Regions from separate parts of the Mesorhizobium sp. USDA 4132 genome, predicted to be linked through region 2. Evidence: predicted binding sites of a transcription regulator. Region 2 holds the regulator's gene; the other holds the start of a gene.

Region 1 (7,643 bases), 1.5 Mb from region 2:
CGCGCTTTACCGTCAGGAACTTGTCGAGATCGGCCTGATGATCGGCCGAGATCCAGCGGCAGATCGAGAACCGCGACATTTCGAAGGAGACCGGCAGGCCGTATTCGCCCTGCAATCGCTCTTTCAACACGTCGAGCTGCAGAGCGCCGACAACGCCGACGATGGCTGGCGAGCCGTCTTCCGGCGAGAAGAGCTGCACGACGCCCTCTTCCGCCATCTGCTGCAGCGCTTCCTTGAGCTTCTTCGCCTTCATGGCATCCTCCAGCCGCACGCGGCGGAGGATTTCCGGCGAGAAGTTCGGCACGCCCTGGAACACCAGTTGCTCGCCTTCGGTCAGCGTATCGCCGATGCGCAGCGTGCCGTGGTTCGGGATGCCGACCACATCGCCCGCATAGGCGGTATCGGCCAACTGGCGTTGGGATGCGAAGAAGAACTGCGGCGCCGTCAGCCCGAGCTGCTTGCCCGTGCGTGAGAGCCGCGCCTTCATGCCGCGCTCCAGCTTGCCGGAGCAGATGCGCGCAAACGCGATACGGTCGCGATGGTTCGGGTCCATGTTCGCCTGGATCTTGAAGACGAAGGCCGTCATCTTGTCGTCGGTCGCGTGCACGGTGCGGATGTCCGCCACCTGGTCTCGCGGCGGCGGGGCGAAATCGCCCAACGCATCGATGAGATCGCGCACACCGAAATTTCGCAAAGCCGAGCCGAAGAAGACCGGCGTCATGTGGCCTTCGAGGAAAGCCTTGCGATCGAACGGCCGGCAGGCCTCGATCGCCAGTTCGGTTTCCTCGACGAAGGCCGCGCGTTCGTTTTCCGGCAGGCGGTCGGCAATGCTCTGGGGTCCGTTGACAGGCGTCGCCTTGACGTCCGTATCCGAGCCGCGGACGGTATTGTCCGCCAGGTTATAGGAACCGCAAAAACTCTTCGAACGGCCGATCGGCCAGGTGACCGGAGCGGTGTCGAGCGCCAGCTTTTCCTCGACCTCATCGAGGATCTCGAACGGATCGCGGCTTTCACGGTCCATCTTGTTGACGAAGGTGATGATCGGAATATCGCGCATGCGGCAGACTTCGAACAGCTTTAGCGTCCGCGGTTCGATGCCTTTTGCGGCGTCGAGGACCATGACCGCGGCATCCACCGCCGTCAGCGTGCGGTAGGTGTCGTCGGCGAAGTCTTCGTGGCCGGGCGTATCGAGGATGTTGAAGACGTTGCCGTCATATTCGAAGGTCATTACCGAGGTGACGACTGAGATGCCGCGTTCGCGCTCGATCTTCATCCAGTCGGACCGGGTCTGGATACGGTCCTTCTTCGCCTTCACCTCACCGGCGAGCTGGATCGCGCCGCCGAACAGCAGCAGTTTTTCGGTCAGCGTCGTCTTGCCCGCGTCCGGGTGGGCAATAATTGCGAATGTGCGGCGGCGGGAAACCGCCTCGGCAATCGTTTCGGGCATTTTTTCTAGATCCTTTACGTTGCCGCGTATCTAACGACTCCGTGGATAACTTTCAATTCGTGTTTGACCGGAGCGACCGTGGGTCGACAAATGATATGATGAACGTTCACGCTCCCTCCTCGCCGAAGCTCAATCTCGTCCGCCTCCCGCACGGCGCCGGCCTCGATCTGCCGGCCTATGAAACCGCCGGCGCTGCCGGCATGGACCTGCGCGCCGCCGTCGAAGACGACATGCCGCTGACAATCGCCCCCGGCAAAAGAGCACTGGTGCCAACAGGCTTCATTTTCGAAATTCCGGAAGGTTTCGAGGCGCAGGTGCGGCCGCGCTCAGGCCTTGCCTTCAAGAACGGCATCACCTGTCTCAACACGCCAGGCACGATCGACAGCGATTATCGCGGTGAGGTGAAGGTGCTGTTGATCAATCTCGGCGACGAGGATTTCGTCATCACCCGCGGCATGCGGATCGCGCAGATGGTGATCGCGCCGGTGACACAGGCTCGGCTGGCCGAGATTACAGAAACCTCGATGACGGCACGCGGCGCCGGTGGCTTCGGCTCGACCGGCCTTTGAACGCAAAGGCGTTTTCGTTCCCGACCACTTCCGGGAACAAAATTTCCATTTCTCTTTCCGTCCGGTTCCGCCTTGCTGGCATTCGTGGGGAACACGCCCTAACTTCTCTCCAAACTCAGGGAGAGCACCATGCCAGAGACCAGAAAGCCGGGCCGCGGCCGAATCTATTCCTCGATCACCGAAACCATCGGCGACACGCCGATCGTGCGCCTCGACAAGCTGGCCAGGGAAAAGGGCGTGAAGGCCAACCTTCTGGCCAAGCTCGAATTCTTCAACCCGATCGCTTCGGTGAAGGACCGTATCGGGGTGGCGATGATCGAAAGCCTGGAGGCCGAGGGCAAGATCGCGCCTGGCAGGACGACGCTGGTTGAGCCCACGTCCGGCAATACCGGCATCGCGCTCGCCTTCGCCGCAGCCGCCAAAGGCTACAAGCTGATCCTCACCATGCCGGAAACCATGTCGATCGAGCGCCGCAAGATGCTCGCCCTGCTCGGCGCCGAACTGGTGCTGACCGAAGGCCCGAAAGGCATGAAGGGTGCGATCGCCAAGGCGGAAGAACTCGCCGCTTCGCTTCCGGATGCAGTCATCCCGCAACAGTTCGAAAATCCGGCCAACCCCGAAATTCATCGCAAGACGACGGCCGAAGAAATCTGGAACGATACCGACGGCAAGATCGACATCTTCGTGTCCGGCATCGGCACCGGCGGCACGATCACCGGTGCCGGCCAGGTGCTGAAGGAGCGCAACCCGGCACTCAAGATCATTGCCGTCGAACCGGAAGAATCGCCGGTCCTCTCCGGCGGACAGCCCGGGCCGCACAAGATCCAGGGCATCGGTGCAGGTTTCGCTCCGAAGATCCTGGACACGCACATCTATGACGAGATCATCACCGTCAACAGCGGTGAGGCGATGGAGATGGCCCGCCTGGTCGCCAGGCTCGAAGGCGTGCCGGTCGGCATCTCCTCCGGTGCGGCGCTGCAGGCCGCCATCGAAGTCGGCAGCCGCGAAGAAAACGCCGGCAAGACCATCGTCGTCATCATTCCATCCTTCGCCGAGCGTTATCTGTCGACGGCGCTGTTTGAAGGATTGGGTGGTTAGCTGCACTTCTTCAGGTCGTCATCCTCGGGCTTGACCCGAGGATCCACGGCCAAGCCCACCAGGGTTGACTACATTAGGGCGGGTCGCCAGGCGGATGAATCCTCGGGTCAAGCCCGAGGATGACGACGGAAGGGTATGTTATCCGCGTCTGCCTAAGCGGCGGTCCGCCTAAGTGGAGCTTGGTCATCGGTGACGACTGCCCTGGCCGCAGAGCAAATTCATCGCCATCTCCCGGCCCTCGCAACCCCCATCCCTAACCTTCTGCCTCACGCCGCGGCCGTCGCCAGCCGTTCGCCGGCCATGCGATAGGAAATCGCCTCGGCGAGATGGAGGCGGCCGACGGTATCCTTGCCGTCCAGATCGGCGAGCGTGCGGGCGACCTTCAAAATGCGGTGGTATCCGCGGGCTGAGAATTTGAGCTTTTCCGCCGCATCCCTGAGCAGTTGGAGACCACCAGGATCGGGTTCGGCGATCTTCTCGATCAGCGCGGTCGAGCAGCGGGCATTGGTGAGCACGCGCGGATAACCAGCCTGTTCGAACCGCTCCCGCTGTCTGTCACGCGCAGCCGCCACGCGCCTGGCGACATCCGCGCTGCTTTCCGCCGGCCTCGGGCGAATGAGATCGGCGGCCGAGACGGCCGGCACGTCTATGCGGATATCGATCCTGTCCATCAGCGGCCCTGAAATGCGGCCCTGGTAGTCCGACATGCATTTTGGTCCACGTGCGCAGGAATGGCCGGGTTCGCCCGCCATGCCGCAGCGGCATGGGTTCATGGCGGCGACGAGCTGGATACTGGCGGGATAGGAAACCCGGTGGTTGGCGCGGGCGATAATGCATTCGCCGGTCTCCAGCGGCTGGCGGAGCGCGTCCAGCGCCTGCGGAGAGAATTCCGGGAATTCGTCGAGGAACAGCACGCCGTGATGGGCAAGCGATGCCTCCCCGGGCCTTGCGCGCAGGCCACCACCCACGAGCGCTGCCATGGTGGCCGAATGGTGCGGCGTGCGGTAAGGTCGGCGGTCGGAAAGCTTGCCGCCGGAAAGCTGGCCGGCGATCGAATGGATCATCGACACTTCCAGCAGTTCGGCAGCCGAAAGCGGCGGCAGGATCGACGGCAGCCGAGCGGCCAGCATGGATTTTCCGGAGCCGGGAGGGCCGACCATCAGAAGATTATGGCCACCGGCGGCGGCGACTTCCAGCGCCCGTTTGGCGGTTTCCTGACCTTTGATGTCGACGAGATCGGGCAGATTGGCAGGCAAGGCGCGGATTGCCGGCTGTGGACGCGAGATGACCTGGGTGCCGCGGAAATGGTTTGCGAGCGCGATCAGGCTGCGCGGCGCGATGATATCGATCTCGGCCCCTGCCCAGGCAGCTTCCGCGCCGCTGTCGGCCGGGCAGATCAAGCCCTTTCCCAAGGCGTTTGCGGCGATTGCCGCCGGAAGTGCGCCGGCCACGGGCGCAAGCGTGCCGTCGAGGTTCAGTTCGCCAAGCACCACATAACCGGTGAGTGCATCTCCGGGAACGGCGCCCAGTGCCGCCATCAGCGCCAGCGCGATCGGCAGGTCGAAATGCGATCCTTCTTTCGGAAGGTCGGCCGGCGCCAGATTGACGGTGATCTTCTTCGGCGGCATGGCAAGGCCCGAGGCATGCAAAGCCGCCTGCACCCGCTCGCGGCTCTCGGCTACCGCCTTGTCCGGCAGGCCGACGATATGCATGTTGATCTTGCCCGGCCCGACCATGACCTGCACGTCGACCGGAACGCCTTCTATGCCCTGGAATGCGACTGTGCTGACGCGCGAAACCATATCCACCCCGCCCCTAACTTCATGTCCGGGACGCCAGCGATACACGCTTTCCGTGCCAGGAATTGCAATCTGGCATAGAAATAGGAATGAAACAAGAACATTAACCGAACAATTTCACGCATCCGCTGCAAACGGGTTGCGGGCGGTTGTATCACGAGAACAAAGGCGATCCGTATCCGAAACGCCTTGCATTCATCAGCCGCGTTTTGCCTCGATTGCATCCCAGAGGAGGCTTGCGACGTCGGCGCCGCCGAACTTCTTGACTTCGCGGATGCCCGTCGGGGATGTGACGTTGATCTCGGTCATATAGTCGCCGATGACATCGATGCCGACGAAGATGAAGCCGCGTTCGCGCAGGGCGGGTCCGATGCGGGAGCAGATTTCCTTCTCGCGCGGCGTGATCTCGGTCGCCTCGGCGCGGCCGCCGACATGCATGTTGGAGCGGCTGTCGTGTTCGGCGGGAACCCGGTTGATCGCGCCGACCGGCTCGCCGTCGACCAGAAGGATGCGCTTGTCGCCCTTGCGCACGGCCGGCAGATAGGCCTGGGCGATATAAGGTTCGCCGCGATACATCTGGCCGAACATTTCGAGCAGCGACGTGAAATTGCGGTCGTCGCGGGCGGAATGGAAAACTCCGGCGCCGCCATTGCCGTAGAGCGGCTTGAGGATGATATCGCCCATCTCCTCTCGGAAGCGGGCGATTTCGCCCGGATCGCGGCTGATCAGCGTTGCCGGCATCAAATCGGCAAATTCGGTGACGAAAATCTTCTCCGGCGAATTGCGCACCCAGGCGGGGTCGTTGACGACAAGCGTCTTCGGGTGGATGCGCTCGAGGAGATGGGTCGAGGTGATATAACCCATATCGAAGGGCGGATCCTGGCGCAGATGCACAACGTCCATCTCCGACAGGTCGACGCGCTCCTTGTCGCCGAGCGTGAAATGATCACCCTTGACGTCGCGCACCTGCAGCGGTTCGACGGCCGCGAAGATCTTGCCGTCACGCATCGTCAGGCGGTCGGGGGTATAGTGAAAGAGTTCGAAACCACGCGCCTGCGCTTCGAGCGCCATGGCGAAGGTGGAATCGCCGGCAACGCTGATGCCGGAGATATGGTCCATCTGAAACGCGACCTTGCGGATTTTCGCCATGACTTCAGCCCCCTAGGATTGGCCCGCCTGATGTAGGATGGCGAGCCCCCAAAGGCAACTGCAATCGGCCGATATCACGCGGAGATGCCGACCTGCGACTTTGCCCGCAACATGTTGCGCAGGCGGAAAAGCATAGCGATCGGCTTCGGGAAAGGCCGGCGGATGAATGCTACCTTTTTCAGATAGTTGTCGATGCGCCAGGTGGCCCAGGTCCGGCCCTTGAAATAGCCGACATCGCCTGCCGTCAGCGTGCGCTGCGTGCCGTCATCGGCAGTCACATGCACCTCGCCTTCGAGGATCACCACCGTCTCGTCCCAGTGGAAATACCAGCGGAACTCGCCGGCCGTGCATTCCCACACGCCGGTCGTGGCGCAATCGTCTTCTGCGGTGGAGTGGGAGGCGGCGCGCGCCCGCGGATCACCGGCGAGCACCCAGGTGGGCTCGATCGGCATCGGCTTCATTTCCAGAGAATGCGGACAGGCGCCGATGAACGCCTTAACCTTCGGCTTCTCCGGCGCGTCGGACCTGTATCTGAATGCGAGTGCCGCTGCGGTCGCGGCGAGGACGTGCCAACTCATCTTTCCCCCCAAAAGTTGCCAATTCCGGGAAAATGTAGCGGCAAAGAGTAAGGCTGCTGTTCAGGCCGATCGTACAATTTTAACGATCGGCCTGATTTTCGCGCTCTCTTTAGAGAACCGGTTCGACGGGTGCGAGCTTTGCCTCGGCCGGTACGTTGCCCGGCAGCCGCTTGCCCGTATCGAGCGAGAAGAAGTGCAGGCGCTTGGCATCGACGGCGATGCGCATTTCCGCAGAGAGCGCAATCTCCGGCGAAACGGCGGCAGTGATCTGCTGATCGCCGACGGTGCCGTGGATCAGTCGCTGGGCGCCCAGTTCCTCGGTATATTCGAGGCGGAAAGGCAGGGCCTCTTCGTCGTCGCGCGCGATGCGCAGATCCTCGGCGCGGACGCCGACGGTAACGGCGCCCGAAGTCGGCGCGAAACCGTTGAGGCTGATCATCGCCGGGCCGATCGCCAGCTTGTCGCCATGCAACTCCCCCCTGACGAGGTTCATGGCCGGCGAACCGATAAAGCTTGCCACAAAGGTAGAGGCGGGTGCGTGGTAAACTTCCAGCGGCGCACCGATCTGCTCGATCTCTCCCCCGTTCAGAACGACGAGGCGGTCGGCGAGCGTCATGGCTTCGAGCTGGTCGTGGGTGACGTAGATCGACGTGGTGCCTAGGCGGCGCTGCAGGCGCTTGATTTCGCCACGCATGGAAACGCGCAGTTTCGCATCGAGGTTGGAGAGCGGCTCGTCGAACAAGAAGGCTGCCGGCTTGCGCACGATGGCGCGGCCCATGGCTACACGCTGGCGCTGGCCGCCGGAAAGCGCGCGCGGCTTGCGCTCCAGATACTGGGTGATCTCCAGCATGCGGGCCGCTTCAGCGACACGCGCGTCGATCTCAGCCTTCGGCGTACCGCGGTTCTTCAGACCGTAGGCCAGGTTGTTATACACCGTCATATGCGGATAGAGCGCGTAATTCTGGAACACCATGGCGATATCGCGCTCGGCCGGCTCGACCTC
Region 2 (7,643 bases):
TGAAGTACTCGTCGGTGAGCGCGATGCGTTCCAGTTCCATCGCGACCTGCAGGAGCGGATCATCCTTGTGGCCAAGTTCGCCGAGCACTTCATGCGTGGTCTTCTGCATGATCTTGGCGCGCGGATCGTAGTTCTTGTAGACGCGGTGACCGAAGCCCATCAGGCGGAACGGATCGTTCTTGTCCTTGGCGCGGGCGATATATTCCGGGATCTTGTCGACCGTGCCGATTTCCGTCAGCATGTTGAGCGCAGCTTCGTTGGCGCCGCCGTGGGCCGGGCCCCAGAGGCAGGCAATGCCGGCCGCGATGCAGGCGAACGGGTTGGCGCCCGAGGAACCGGCGAGGCGGACCGTCGAGGTCGAAGCGTTCTGCTCGTGGTCAGCATGCAGGATGAAGATGCGGTCCATGGCGCGCGACAGCACCGGATTGACCACATACTCCTCGCACGGAACCGCAAAGCACATGCGCAGGAAGTTCGACGCATAGTCCAGGTTGTTCTGCGGATAAACAAAGGGCTGGCCGATATGGTACTTGTAGGCCATCGCGGCAAGCGTCGGCATCTTGGCGATCATGCGCAGCGAAGCGACCATGCGCTGATGCGGATCGGTGATGTCGGTGGAGTCGTGATAGAAGGCAGACAGCGCCCCGACACAGCCGCACATGACGGCCATCGGATGGGCGTCGCGGCGGAAGCCGGTGAAGAAGCGGCTCATCTGTTCATGGACCATCGTGTGGTGGGTCACGCGATAGTCGAAGTCCTTCTTCTGGGCAGCGGTCGGCAGTTCCCCGTAAAGCAGCAGGTAGCAGGTTTCCAGGAAGTCGCCGTGCTCGGCGAGCTGTTCGATCGGATAACCGCGATGCAGCAGGATGCCGGCGTCGCCATCGATATAGGTGATCTTGGATTCGCAAGACGCCGTCGAGGTGAAGCCGGGGTCGTAGGTGAAGGTGCCGGTGTGCTTGTAGAGAGCGCCGATATCGACCACATCGGGACCTATGGTCCCCGACTTGACCGGCAGATCGACTTGTCTGTCACCGATTACCAGATTTGCGCTTGTTTCCGTCATGCTGATCCTCCAACCTTTTGGCGGCATGGCGCCCTAAAAGCGCCACAAGAATTAAGCGTCCACCAGTTTAGCTATATGATCCTAAAGCTGATGCCAAGCTGTCGTGACGGCATTTTGTGCAGCGCGAAAAATTATTGAGCAACAGCTTTTGCTTGGATGTCCAACTTCCTGTTGCATGCCCTTTCGGCGGCTCGGAATTCCCGATATTTAACCGCCAGTTGACGACCGAAGAATAAGCGCGCAGGTTGTATTGCCGCATGTCTGGCGGTGGGGCGGACAGAGCGTTTCATGCCGGAGGAAAATGCATTTCCGACGCATGCCAAGGCAGGGAAACTGATATCCCGGCCGCCGGACCCCCGCATAAACACAAGCGCTCCCGACTCGGGCAAGCTCCGAAATCTGGCCGAGCTTTTCCCCGCGATCGAGCGCCGCCCGCCGGTCCATACGCTGGACGAGGGCTTTCGCCGCTCCGCGAGCCGGCGCCTCGATCGGTTGCTACGCCGTCTCCCGGTCATGCTGGAAGAGGAGACGGTCTATGGCCATGGCTTCCTTTTCCTGCCGGTCGTCGTCGGGGCAGGGGCCGTCTGCTGGTTCGCACTGCCCCATAACCCTGCGTTCTGGCCGTTTTTCCTCGTTTTTTGCGTATGTACGATCTTCGTCATCGTCTCGCGCCACCGCTCCGGCACGATCCATCTCTTGCCGCTCGGTGTCGCGCTCTTTCTGGGCGGCATGATGCTGGCACAGTTCGAGACGTGGCGGCGGTCCACCGTCGTTCTCGATACGCCGGTGACAACCGAACTTGCCGGCGTGGTCGAGCGCAGGGAGATCGATGCCCAGGGCCGTTGGCGCTATGTCGTCCTTATCGACCGGACATCCAATCCGGAAGTCAGGCGCCCGCCGGAGCGTGTATCGCTGCTTGCAAGGTCTCGACATGAGCCCGCCCAGATCGGCGAGACGATCAGCGGCCGCGCGCGCCTTTCACCACCCTCCGGACCTGCACTGCCTGGCCTCAACGACTTTGCCTTCTCCTCCTATTTCGACGGCATCGGCGCGGTCGGATTTTTCTATGGAGCGCCGAAAAAACAGGCTGCCGGTCCGTCGACCCGGAGCTGGATTGCCGACATCGAAAGCCGGCTTTTCGATCTCCGCAGCGCAATCGCCACCCGTATCCGCGAGACCGTGCCGGGAGATTCCGGCGCCTTTGCCGCGGCAATCGTGACGGACGAACGCCGGGCGATCTCCAAGGGAACGACCGAAGCTTTACGGCTTTCGGGATTAGCCCATATCGTCGCCATTTCCGGACTGAACATGGCGCTCGCCGCCGGTATCTTCTTCGTCGGCGTGCGGACCGTGCTCGCGGTCTTTATGGGCTTCGGCCACGCCTATCCGGTGAAGAAGATCGCCGCACTCGGCGCTCTGATAATGGTCACCGCCTATTACCTGATCTCCGGTTTCGGCGTTTCGGCCGAGCGGGCCTACATCATGATGGCAATCATGCTGGTTGCCGTCCTCTTCGACCGACCGTCGATCAGCCTGCACAATGTGGCGCTGTCCGCGCTCGTCATCATCGCCATGTCGCCCTCGGAAATGCTCGGGCCGAGCTTCCAGATGTCGTTTGCCGCCACCGTTGCCCTGGTCGCCGGTTACGCGCTCTGGAAACAGAGGGCCGAGGGCCGCGATCCTCAGCCTCTGCCGTTCCGTCACCGCATGGTGATGCCGATCCTGGCATCGTGGAATTTCGCAGCCGGCGTCTTCGTCACCTCGCTGATCGGCGGCGTTTCGACCGCGATGTTTTCGGTCGAGCATTTTCATCGCATCGCCACCTATGGCCTCGCCGCAAACCTCGCAGCCATGCCGATCATCTCCTTCGTGGTGATGCCGGCCGGTCTGGTCGGCATGCTGCTGATGCCCTTCGGCCTCGACGCTCCCTTCATGAAGCTCATGGGCCTTGGCCTGGAAGCGGTGATCGCCATTGCCGGGCACGTGGCTGCCTGGGGTGGCGATGTCGGGATAGGCCGCCAGCATCCATGGTTCCTGACGGTCTCAACGGCAGGCTTCCTGCTGCTGACCCTGCTCAGGACGAAGCTAAGGCTGATCGGTCCGCCGCTGATGGTGACCGCTCTGCTGCTTTCCTGGCATGAGCGATCGACGCCTCTGGCGGATATATTGGTCTCGGAAGACGGGACAATGGTGGCGCTCGTAAACGGGGAACGGGTTTCCACCAACCGCACCCGCCCGCCTGATTTCATCTACGACCAGTGGAAGAGGGCGCTTCTGCTCGGCGACCCGACCAAACCGGACATGTCGCCGGCCAGGGACAAGCCGCCCGACCGCAAACCAGCAGGCGCAAAAAACGATAAGCGCCGCGAGTTGACCTCGGCGGAACTCGAAACAGTGAGGTTGCGAATAAGCCAGGTGACTTCCGACCGCTTCACCTGCGAGCCTAAGGCCTGGTGCGCCGCAAGCACGGGCAATGCCATCATCGTGGCCGTAGAAGACGGCCGTTATGCTGGCGCTGCCTGCGACGCCGCCGATCTTGTCATCGCCCCGCGGGCACGCTTCGACCGATGCCGGTCCGGCGGACTGATGATCAATGGCACGACGCTCAGAAAGACCGGCGCGCTGGAGATTTCGCTGAACGACACGGGCGACATGCGACGCTGGCAGGTCCGTGCCGCAATGGCGGCCGAGGACCGGCCCTGGACTAGGCACCGCCACTACGATTGGCGAAGCCAGAGTTTCGACAACGCGTTGCCGGAACCGCTCCGGCAGCTGATCAGTGATAACGGCGGATGAGGCCGACGAGCTTGCCCTGGATCTTCACCCGGTCAGGCCCGAAAATGCGGGTCTCGTAGGCGGGGTTGGCGGCTTCGAGCGCGATCGAGGCGCCGCGGCGGCGAAAACGCTTCAGCGTCGCTTCCTCATCGTCCACCAGCGCCACGATGATGTCGCCGGGATTGGCCGTCGTGCCGTTGCGAATGATCACGGTGTCGCCATCGAGAATGCCTGCCTCGATCATCGAATCGCCCTTGACCTCCAGCGCGTAATGCTCGCCGGAGCCGAGCATCTCGGCCGGCACGGAGATGTCGTGCGTGTTGTTCTGGATCGCCGAGATCGGCACGCCGGCGGCGATGCGGCCCATGACGGGAACGGTCGTGGCGTTCGACGAGCCATCGTTGGCCGCGAGTTTCTGAGGTGCTGCGGCCGGCTGCGGTTTGCCGAGGCTGCCCTCGATGACGCTGGGCGAAAAACCGCGCCGCGGCTGAATGCTCGGCGAATAGGCTTCCGGGAGCTTGATGACTTCCAGCGCGCGGGCCCGGTTCGGCAGGCGGCGGATGAAGCCGCGCTCCTCGAGCGCCGTGATCAGACGATGGATTCCGGACTTGGACGCAAGGTCGAGCGCGTCCTTCATTTCGTCGAATGACGGCGGGATACCGGATTCTTTCATGCGTTCGTGAATGAACAGAAGCAATTCCTGTTGTTTGCGCGTGAGCATCTTTTGGCACCCTCAGAGTCGGAAACAAATCCAGAACGGACACTATATGTTCCATATGTGTTCCGCAAGTCCCTAAATTTCTGTGAAGTATGATGATTTTTTCTTCATAGATGCGTGCCAGATATCTGGTGTCACACCACTTGCGCGGCGCCAGCCCGCTGCCAAAGTAGCTTTGCGATTCCAATTCAGGGGGCCCTCGCGTGAACGCAAGACCGATCGATCATCTCGTGCTGCCGGTGGCGGGACTTACCGCTGCGCGTTCCCGGCTCACGGAGCTCGGTTTTACAGTTGCGCCGGATGCTTTTCATCCTTTCGGCACCGCCAATGCTTGCGTATTCTTCTCGGATGGGACCTACCTGGAGCCGCTGGCTCTTACCAACCGACGCCATGCGGGTGTCGCGGCAAAGCGCGGCAACGTTTTCACCGCCCGCGATCTCGCCTTCCGCAAGACGTCCAACCGGCAGGGCTTTTCCGCTCTCGTTGTCGCGACCCGCGATGCGATGGCCGATCATGCGCGTTTCAAGATGCGCGGCGTTTCGGCAGGCGACGTGCTGGAATTTTCCCGCGGCATGATCCTGGCCGACGGTTCCGAGACGCAGGCGAGCTTCCGGCTGGCATTCGCCGGCGATGACCGCGCGCCCGAGTTCTTCCTGTTTTCCTGCCAGCGCATCAACCCGCTGCCTGCCGACCGCGAGCTGGAGCGGCATGCCAATACCGTTATCGGCCTGAGCGAAATCATCCTGTCGGCCCCGACACCTGCCGATTTCGCTCCGCTGGTCGAACAGGTGCTGCTGACCAAGGCCGCGCCGGAGGCTGCACCGCTCCAGCTTGCCGCGGCCAATGCCCGCATCCGGATCCTGCAGGATCGGGAGCTCGAGGCGGAATTTGCGCTTCAGCCGACCCCGGGCGCCGAAGGACTGCGCGGCCGGGCGGTCATCTTCAAAACCGCCGATCTTGCCGTGACAGAGATCACCCTTGCTGCTAATGACGTCGCATTCGTCCGCCGGGAGGGCCGTGTTCTCGTCTCGGCGGCGCCCGGCCAGGGTGTTTTGTTCGGCTTCGAGGAATAGATCATGGAAGTTACCGCAAACTCCAGCGTCTCCGTCGGCGAAGGAGGCGGCAAGGTGGTTTTCGCGCAGAACGCAAAACTGTCGCTGATCGCCGGTCCCTGCCAGATGGAAAGCCGCGACCACGCCTTCATGATGGCAGGCGCGTTGAAGGAACTCTGCAGCAAGCTCGGCATCGGCCTCGTCTACAAGTCCTCCTACGACAAGGCCAACCGCACGTCGATTTCCGGCAAGCGCGGCATCGGGCTCGAAGAGTCGATGGAAATCTTCGCTGACCTGAAGCAGGAGTTCGGCTTTCCGGTTCTGACCGACATTCATACGGAAGAACAATGCGCTGTCGTCGCAAAGACGGTGGACATCCTGCAGATCCCGGCTTTCCTGTCACGCCAGACGGACTTGCTTGTCGCCGCTGCCAAGACCGGCCGCGTCGTCAACGTCAAGAAGGGTCAGTTCCTGGCACCCTGGGACATGAAGAACGTGCTCGGCAAAATCACCGCGAGCGGCAATCCCAACGTATTGCTGTGCGAACGCGGCGCCTCCTTCGGCTACAATACACTCGTTTCCGACATGCGTTCATTGCCGATCATGGCGTCCATGGGGGCTCCGGTGATCTTCGACGCGACGCATTCTGTGCAGCAGCCTGGCGGGCAGGGAGGCTCTACCGGAGGAGACCGCAGCATGGTGCCGGTCCTTGCACGGGCAGCGGTTGCCGTCGGCATTGCGGGCCTGTTCATCGAAACTCACGAGGATCCGGACAATGCTCCCTCGGACGGCCCGAACATGGTGCATCTGAAGGACATGCCGCAGCTCCTCGAAAAGCTGCTTGCCCTCGACGCCGTCGCCAAGGCGGCTTGAGCGCGTCCACAAAAAGCGCGCAAACTGCTTCGATTGTAATTTTCGTGTCATTGATTATGAGACATTTTCAGTGACCTCGTGACGTCAAGTCCAAACCCAGGGAGAGACCCTTGACCGCCATCACCGATATCATCGCCCGCGAAATTCTCGACAGCCGCGGCAATCCGACCGTCGAGGTGGATGTCTATCTGGAAGACGGTTCGATGGGCCGTGCGGCCGTTCCGTCGGGCGCCTCCACCGGCGCTCATGAAGCCGTCGAACTGCGCGACGGCGGCAAGCGCTACCACGGCAAGGGCGTCGAAAAGGCGGTCGAAGCCGTCAACACCGAGATCTTCGATGCGATCGGCGGTTTCGATGCCGAGAGCCAGATCCATATCGACAAGACGATGATCGCGCTCGACGGCACGCCGAACAAGTCCCGCCTCGGCGCCAATGCCATCCTCGGCGTCTCGCTCGCCGTTGCAAAAGCTGCCGCCGAAACATCCGGCCTGCCGCTCTACCGTTATGTCGGCGGCCCGAACGCGCATGTCCTGCCGGTTCCGATGATGAACATCATCAACGGCGGCGCTCATGCCGACAACCCGATCGACTTCCAGGAATTCATGATCATGCCGGTCGGCGCTGACACGCTGAAGGACGCCGTGCGCATGGGCTCGGAGATCTTCCACGTCCTGCGGAAGGAACTGGCGGCCCAGGGTCACAACACCAATGTCGGCGACGAAGGTGGTTTCGCACCGGGCCTGAAGAGCGCGCCGGAAGCCCTCGATTTCATCATGAAGTCGGTCGAGAAGGCCGGCTATACCCCAGGCGACGACGTCTGCCTGGCGCTCGACTGCGCCTCGACCGAATTCTTCAAGAACGGCAAATATGAAATGGAAGGCGAGGGCCGCACGCTCGAGCCGGAAGCCATGGCCGATTACCTCGCCGAGCTTGCAGCAAAATACCCAATCATTTCGATCGAAGACGGCATGGCCGAAGACGATTGGGCCGGCTGGAAGTACCTGACCGACAAGATCGGCGCCAAGTGCCAGCTCGTCGGCGACGATCTGTTCGTCACCAACTCGTCGCGCCTGCGCGATGGCATCAGGCAGGGCGTCGCCAATTCGATCCTGGTCAAGGTCAATCAGATCGGCTCGCTGTCGGAAACGCTCGATGCCGTCGA

Evidence for each region. Region 2 encodes LexA, which represses DNA repair genes until DNA is damaged. Its sites were predicted from a motif close to TGTTCNNNNTGTGTTCNG; they were not measured.
Region 1: the regulator LexA is predicted to act here: its motif matches at 5,010-5,027, upstream of ACZ9IU_RS02305 (YifB family Mg chelatase-like AAA ATPase).

Annotation. Positions count from the first base shown of each region.
Region 1 covers NZ_JBWCCP010000001.1:447,978-455,620, reverse strand. The annotation lists gene ACZ9IU_RS02320 (peptide chain release factor 3) at 1-1,447, opposite strand, end outside; gene dut (dUTP diphosphatase) at 1,546-2,016, shown strand; gene cysK (cysteine synthase A) at 2,146-3,114, shown strand; gene ACZ9IU_RS02305 (YifB family Mg chelatase-like AAA ATPase) at 3,381-4,916, opposite strand; gene gshB (glutathione synthase) at 5,112-6,062, opposite strand; gene ACZ9IU_RS02295 (cupin domain-containing protein) at 6,137-6,640, opposite strand; gene ACZ9IU_RS02290 (sn-glycerol-3-phosphate import ATP-binding protein UgpC) at 6,750-7,643, opposite strand, start outside.
Region 2 covers NZ_JBWCCP010000001.1:1,951,860-1,959,502, forward strand. The annotation lists gene gltA (citrate synthase) at 1-1,063, opposite strand, end outside; gene ACZ9IU_RS10205 (ComEC/Rec2 family competence protein) at 1,352-3,859, shown strand; gene lexA (transcriptional repressor LexA) at 3,840-4,559, opposite strand; gene ACZ9IU_RS10215 (VOC family protein) at 4,760-5,629, shown strand; gene kdsA (3-deoxy-8-phosphooctulonate synthase) at 5,633-6,481, shown strand; gene eno (phosphopyruvate hydratase) at 6,592-7,643, shown strand, end outside.